Regions from separate parts of the Oceanobacillus sp. B139/18 genome, predicted to be linked through region 2. Evidence: a T-box and tRNA genes for the amino acid it is inferred to sense, from the RefSeq annotation. Region 2 holds a T-box; the other holds one or more tRNA genes.
The links. A T-box is a leader RNA that pairs with one kind of tRNA and senses whether it is charged. The one in region 2 lies ahead of tyrS (tyrosine--tRNA ligase), so its partner is inferred to be a tRNA-Tyr.
Positions count from the first base shown of each region.

Region 1: it has a tRNA-Tyr gene. The T-box ahead of tyrS (tyrosine--tRNA ligase) is inferred to sense a tRNA for this amino acid. The anticodon was not compared.

Region 1 is NZ_JBVFXI010000012.1:33,461-37,096, forward strand. Features, by position in the region: gene ACZSMY_RS21825 (hydroxymethylglutaryl-CoA reductase, degradative) at 1-727, opposite strand, end outside; tRNA gene ACZSMY_RS21830 (tRNA-Lys) at 1,062-1,134, opposite strand; tRNA gene ACZSMY_RS21835 (tRNA-Gln) at 1,230-1,304, opposite strand; tRNA gene ACZSMY_RS21840 (tRNA-Tyr) at 1,314-1,398, opposite strand; tRNA gene ACZSMY_RS21845 (tRNA-Thr) at 1,441-1,516, opposite strand; tRNA gene ACZSMY_RS21850 (tRNA-Val) at 1,521-1,596, opposite strand; tRNA gene ACZSMY_RS21855 (tRNA-Glu) at 1,600-1,674, opposite strand; gene fabI (enoyl-ACP reductase FabI) at 2,113-2,889, shown strand; gene ACZSMY_RS21865 (aldehyde dehydrogenase family protein) at 3,073-3,636, shown strand, end outside.
Region 2 is NZ_JBVFXI010000001.1:70,224-73,859, reverse strand. Features, by position in the region: gene ACZSMY_RS00310 (DegV family protein) at 1-690, shown strand, start outside; gene tyrS (tyrosine--tRNA ligase) at 775-2,052, opposite strand; T-box leader at 2,165-2,398, opposite strand; gene ACZSMY_RS00300 (transglycosylase domain-containing protein) at 2,525-3,636, shown strand, end outside.

The DNA of each region.
Region 1 (3,636 bases), on a different contig from region 2:
CAGCAAACGAACCTGTTTTTAGCAGATGCGGAGGTATTACACATTTTGCTGTAGCCAGGCTGCGATCGGCATAGTTCGATAAAATACGCAAATGCACTTTTCCTTTGGTTATTTCTTCCACGATTGGCGCAATCGATTCCACCATGGTATTAATCATATTCGCTCCCATGGCGTCACAGGTGTCTACATAGATATGCATGACCAGCATTTTGCTATAAGACGATGCATCGTTCTCATTCAAAACCCGTACATCTAAGTCTCTCACACCGCCTCCGCGGCTGACAATGCTTGGATAGGCATCATCGGCAGCTTTCATTAATATATCTTTTTGACGAAGGATTTGCTGCTTTGCTTCTTGAAAATCCGGACATCCAACCACTTGAATCTGCCCAATCATCAGTCTTTCTTTTGATTCTGTCCGAAAACCGCCAGCCTCTCTGACTATCTTCGCAATATGACTGGCAGAAGCAACAACAGAAGCTTCTTCAATAGCCATCGGTACTACATATTCTTTCCCGTTTATTAAAAAGTTTAATCCCAATCCGAATGGTAATTGATAGGTGCCAATGACGTTTTCAATCATATTATCTGCTTTTCCTACCGTAAGCGCATCGGCGTTAGACAAATTTTGCGTTTCTGCATCTGTTAAAGTAAAGGCCTCACGTAATAATGCCCGCCTTTCTTCTACCGTCATATTATAAAAACCTGGTATCCTTGAAGAGGTCATGCCTAGCTCATCCTTTTTATTTATCATATCTGAAATATGCTTTTTTATTACAATGTACTAAAATAAACTATTTTGATTATAACACGAATTCTATCGTTTTTTCATTCAGAAGATACTTATTTCGTGACTGAAACTATGTTTGCAGCATTACCGTAATGCATTGGTATTTCCAGCTTCTAACATATACCAAAAACGCTGGACTGCTCAGACTATGTCAGGCTCTTTACTAACGTCGAACTGTTGTTCAAATAATATGAGATTTTTATGCTGATAAAGAAAAAAACGAGATAAAATTATCCCGTTTTTCTGTATTTTATACTTGTCATGCTTGTAGTGAGCCATGAAGGATTCGAACCTTCGACCCTCTGATTAAAAGTCAGATGCTCTACCGACTGAGCTAATGGCTCCTATGATAAGACAGGTTATTATATATAGCCCTGTCCATAAAAAAATACTATTATCAGTAATAGTATTATCATGTATTTCTTCTAAAAAATAAAATTGGCTGGGCCACCAGGATTCGAACCTGGGGTACACGGGATCAAAACCCGATGCCTTACCGCTTGGCTATGGCCCAACAAAAACATGGTGGAGGGGGGCAGATTCGAACTGCCGAACCCTGAGGGAGCGGATTTACAGTCCGCCGCGTTTAGCCACTTCGCTACCCCTCCATATTATTGTTAACCATATTATCAATTATATACATGAAAAAATGGTGCCGGCCAGAGGACTTGAACCCCCAACCTACTGATTACAAGTCAGTTGCTCTACCAGTTGAGCTAGGCCGGCGTGATGGTGGAGGATGCAGGGCTCGAACCTGCGACCCCCTGCTTGTAAGGCAGGTGCTCTCCCAGCTGAGCTAATCCTCCATTTGGTGACCCGTACGGGATTCGAACCCGTGTTACCGCCGTGAAAGGGCGGTGTCTTAACCGCTTGACCAACGGGCCATAGTGCGTTTCTGAGAGGCTTTTTGAAAGCTTCTCTCGCAAACTGACGAATTTTATTATATCGAGGAACCAACCGTTTGTAAAGGGAAAAATGAAAAAAACTTTATTTTATTTTTCAAAAGTCGATAAATCACTCCACCAAACCCGTTATGACACTATTTCCAAGGCTTCTCATTTCTTATTTCCTCTCTTTTCTTCTATAAATATAAAACCAGCGTGAGTATCTTTTTTGACAACAAGAATTCTCCGGCAGGAAAGTACCGTATATTTTCCCGACTGCGATTACCTGGGTTCTGAATCGGCAAAGCAGTCCAACTGAACTGCTTTTTTACTTATCACACATACTTCTTATAGAAAAGAAAAACAGTTTATAACTTTATCACCTGGTACTAATCCGTTATAATAGATGCTAAGTTAAATGTTGAATGGAGGATACGTATGACAAAATTATTAGAAGGTAAAAACATTGTTGTAATGGGCGTCGCTAACGAAAGAAGTATTGCTTGGGGTATTACAAAATCTCTACATAATGCCGGAGCGAACCTTATTTTCACCAATAGACAGGAAAGATCCTACAAAAAATTAGTAAAACTTTTAGAGAAGCATGAAATTGAACCAAAAGCAATCATCTCTTGCGATGTTGAATCCGATGAAAGTATTCAGGGAGCCTTTCATGAAATAAAAGAAAAAATCGGCGTGATTCACGGCTTGGTTCACTCTGTTGCCTTTGCTAAACGGGAAGACCTGCAGGGTGAATTTGTCACTACTTCCCGCGATGGTTTCCTGCTTGCTCAAGAAATCAGCGCTTATTCCTTAGTAACCATAACAAATGCTGCGAAGGAACTGATGACTGAAGGCGGTTCGATCGTGACACAAACTTACATCGGAGCAGAACAAGTCGTTCCTGGCTATAACGTGATGGGTGTTGCTAAAGCTTCTCTGGAAGCAAGCGTCCGCTACCTAGCTGAAGATGTGGGCAAAGATGGCATTCGTGTGAACGCTGTGTCAGCCGGCCCAATCCGTACACTCTCTGCAAAAGGAGTAGCTAATTTCAACGAAAAATCTCAAGTTGTGGAAGAAAAAGCTCCGCTGCGCCGCAACATCGATCAAGACGAAGTTGGAGATGCAACATTATTCCTTCTTAGCGAACTGGCACGTGGAATCACCGGCGAAGTATTGCATGTAGATGCCGGATTCAATATTATTGGCGGCTAATCTCTCAAAAACTGTCTCTCTTCATTATTTAAGAAGAGACAGTTTTTTTATTGGCTAAATCCATGTTCTCTACTACGTTTAATCACTTTTTATTGCGGGAACAAGTAGTAATGGATATTCAAAAAGGCTGATAACGTATTATTGAATATTCTTTATTGAAAAACAAGCAAAGGGGTGGAGAAAATGTATAACTATATACAGCATTATATTAACGGTCAGTGGGTTGATTCCACTGGAAACGAAACAATTGATGTAATCAACCCTGCAACCGAAGAAAAAATTGGTGAAATCAGCTCTGGTACCAAAGAGGATCTTGATAAAGCAGTTCAAGCTGCACGGGATGCTTTCCCGGCGTTTTCACAAACAACCAAAGAAGAACGTGCTGATTTATTAGACCGAATCGCAGATGAATATGAAAAACGAAAAGATCAATTTATTGAAGTTATCATGGCAGAGCTTGGCTCTCCAGTAACATTTACAACCAACGTACAATATCAGATGGGATTAAATCATTTCCGGACAGCGGCAAAACTGGTACGTGATTTTGACTTTACTGAAAACCGGGAAAACTCCTTTATCCAAAAGGATGCGATTGGCGTCGCTGGTTTAATCACGCCTTGGAATTTCCCGACAAATCAGGCGTCTACAAAGCTGGCTAGTGCGTTTGCAGCGGGCAGCACCGTCGTATTAAAACCATCAACAGAAACACCTTTCGCGGCTGTCTTATTAAAAGAAGTGTTCGAAGCT
Region 2 (3,636 bases):
ACACCAAAAACATCGCAGGCATCAGCAAACCAATTTAAAGAAATCTTCACTTCTTATGCGGAAGCAGGCAAGCCTCTACTCTATATCGCTTTTTCATCGGAATTATCCGGAACCTGCCAAGCTGCAAAAATGGTTGAACAAGAAATTAAAGAGAAATATCCTGAAGCAAAGCTGCACATTATTGATTCCAAATGTGCTTCACTGGGCCTCGGTCTAGTCGTACTGGAAGCAGCTAAAATGGCTCAAAAGGATATCTCTTTTGATGAAATCATTCAGCAAACCGCCAAAAACGCCGCACAGATGGAGCATATATTTACTGTGGACAATTTAGAGTATTTATATCGCGGCGGCCGTGTCAGTAAAACCGCTGCCTTTGTCGGCGGCTTATTGAATATCAAACCTCTTCTGCATGTCGACGGAGGAAAGCTTATTCCTTTAGAAAAAATTCGCGGAACGAAGAAAGTGCTGAAGCGCATGATAGAGGTCATGGAAAAGCGGGGCAGCAATTTCCAAAATCAAACCATTGGAATCAGCCATGGTGATGATTTACCTCGTGCACAGGAGCTTTCCAGAATGATTCAGGATACGTTTCATGTCAAAGAAGAAAATATTATTATTGAAATGGTTGGTTCCGTGATTGGCGCGCATTCAGGTCCCGGCACGTTGGCTTTATTCTTCTACAACAAATAAAATATATACTTCGCTGTATATACTGTATTGGAGGAAAAAATAGATTTGACGTTATCACAGCGTCAAATCTATTTTTTCTTCTTTTTATTGAAAACGAATCAAGAAATATTTTTTCTTTCCTCTGCGGATAACCGTGAAAGCATCCCCTAAACGGTCCGCTTCATCTACCACGTAATCCAAATCCTGAACACGTTCTCCGTTAATGTAGATAGCCCCATTTTTCACATCTTCTCTTGCCTGCCGCTTCGATGAAGAGATAGAAGCATCCACTAATAAATCGATTAAGCTGGAAGGTTCTTTCCCCGTATCATGATTGGGAACATCCTTAAACGCTTGTTCTACTTCATCTGCTTTTAATTGTTTGATATCTCCGCTGAATAATGCTGCAGAAATTCGCTGCGCCTGATCCAAAGCAGCCTGGTCATGGATGCTGCGTGTCATTTCTTCTGCCAGACGGCGCTGTGCCACCCGTTTTTCCGGCTGTGTTTCTACTTCTTTTTCCAGCTCTGCAATTTCCTCATCTGACAGGAAAGTAAAGTATTTGATAAAACGAATCACATCACGATCATCAGCATTGATCCAAAACTGGTAAAATTCATATGGAGATGTTTTTTCAGCATCTAACCACACGGCATTCCCGGCGGTTTTTCCGAATTTTGTTCCATCTGCTGTTGTGATTAAAGGAACAGTTAAGCCAAATGCTTCAGCAGTTTCTCCTTGGTTCTCTCTGGAACGGCGAATAAGCTCTAACCCTGCTGTGATATTCCCCCACTGATCACTTCCGCCAATTTGCAATGTACAATTTTCTTCTTCGTATAACCGTAAAAAGTCTAGTGATTGCAGAATCATGTAACTGAATTCGGTAAAGGTAATTCCTTGTGCAAGTCTTGCAGCAACCGAATCCTTAGACAGCATGTAATTAATCCCAAAATGCTTTCCTGCTCCGCGAAGGAAATCAATGATTGTCATATTTCCCAGCCAATCGTGGTTGTTGCGGGAGACAACTTGATTATCGCTGGAGGTATCATCCATATCTACAATTTTGGCAATTTGCTTTTGAATGCTTTCCGTAAAACCAAAAACAACCTCTTCGGTATTCAAGCTGCGTTCACTTGAACGGCCGCTTGGATCACCAATCATCCCGGTTCCCCCTCCGACTAAGGCAATCGGTTTATGACCAGCCCGCTGAAACCGGCGCAGCATCGTTAAAGGGACTAAATGTCCGATATGCAAGCTGTCCGCTGTCGGGTCAAAGCCGCAGTATAAGGTTACCTGATTATTTTCAAGATGCTTTTCTAATCCATCCCGATCTGTTACTTGATTTACCAACCCTCTGTTTTCTAAATCCTGTAAAATATTCATATTATTTCCTCCTGCTTATTTGTATTTTCTTTTTACTGACAATGCCAGCTGCTCCCCGCTTTTGGGACATCCTTTTTAAGGTAAATAAAAAAACCCGCCTCCTCTCTGGTAAGAAAGGGACGAGTTGGATTCGCGGTACCACCCTTGTTGCTATTATAAAATAGCCGCTTAAGGTTTGTTAACGATGGTTGTCACCGTTCTTCTTATTATCCGCCTCCATGACGCGAATAATAAAAAGAAAAACTCCAGATTGTAATTCGCAAGTGAATATATACTGACTCGCACCATCCGTCAGTTCTCTAAGACAGGGATTCACGTTGCTACTTCGATCCTTCCATGTTTCTTTCATAAAAAATTAAATTCATATGATACTATTCATAGCATAAATAGTTCTTCTATGCAAGCCTTTTTCCGTCTTACTACCAAACTGTATTTTCACTATGTTATAATAAATGTTGAAATAGGAGGTCTAATGTCTATTATGAAAGAAAAACTGCAACGTTTTTTTAATACTGTTAAAGACTGGTGGAAAAAAGGTATCCTCCAGCAGACATCACGAGTTACATACGACGTTGTTTGGAATATTGTATTATTTGTCATTGTGATTATCGGCATCGGCGGGATTTTTGCCGGCGGAATCGGACTTGGGTACTTTGCCTCCCTGGTTTATGACGAACCATTACGAAGTGAAGCATCTATGGCAGATGATATTTACAATTATTCTGAGACATCCAGTATTTATTTCGCTAACGATGTCTACCTGGGAGATATCCGAAGTGATTTATATCGGGAAGAAGTAGCACTTGACGATATCTCACCTACATTGATTGATGCGGTTATCGCAACAGAGGACGAGTATTTTCACGAGCATAACGGTGTGGTGCCAAAAGCGATCTTAAGAGCGACGGCACAGGAATTTCTAAATTCCTCTGTCCAAACAGGAGGAAGCACACTGACACAGCAGCTGATTAAGAATCAAATTCTAACAGACGAAGTGTCCTTTGACCGGAAAGCCAAAGAAATATTATTAGCAATGCGGCTGGAAAATTATTTTACAAAAGATGAAATCATCGAAGCTTATTTAAATATTATTCCTTATGGCAGAAATTCATCCGGCCGTAATATTGCAGGTATACAGACAGCATCTAAAGGTATTTTCGGTGTAGAGGCATCTGAATTAACACTTCCGCAGGCTGCATATCTGGCCGGCCTTCCGCAAGGTCCTTCTTCCTACACACCATTTACAGCGGAAGGTGCGCGAAAGTCTGAAGAAGAATTGCAAGCTGGAATCAGCCGGATGAGAACAGTTTTAAATCGCATGCATGATATGAATTTTATTTCAGATGAAGAACTCGAAGAAGCTGCCAATTATGATATTGCCAGCGATTTTATTGATGCGATCCCTTCTTCTACAGACGAATATCCATATGTCACTTATGAAGTAGAGAAAAGAACCAAGGATATTATTCAAGGTTTATTAATGGAAGAAGACGGCGTGACTGAGAAAGATTTGGCAGAAGATGACGATTTACGAGCTGAATATGCGGAGCGTACAGAAAGAGAATTACGTGACGGCGGCTATCA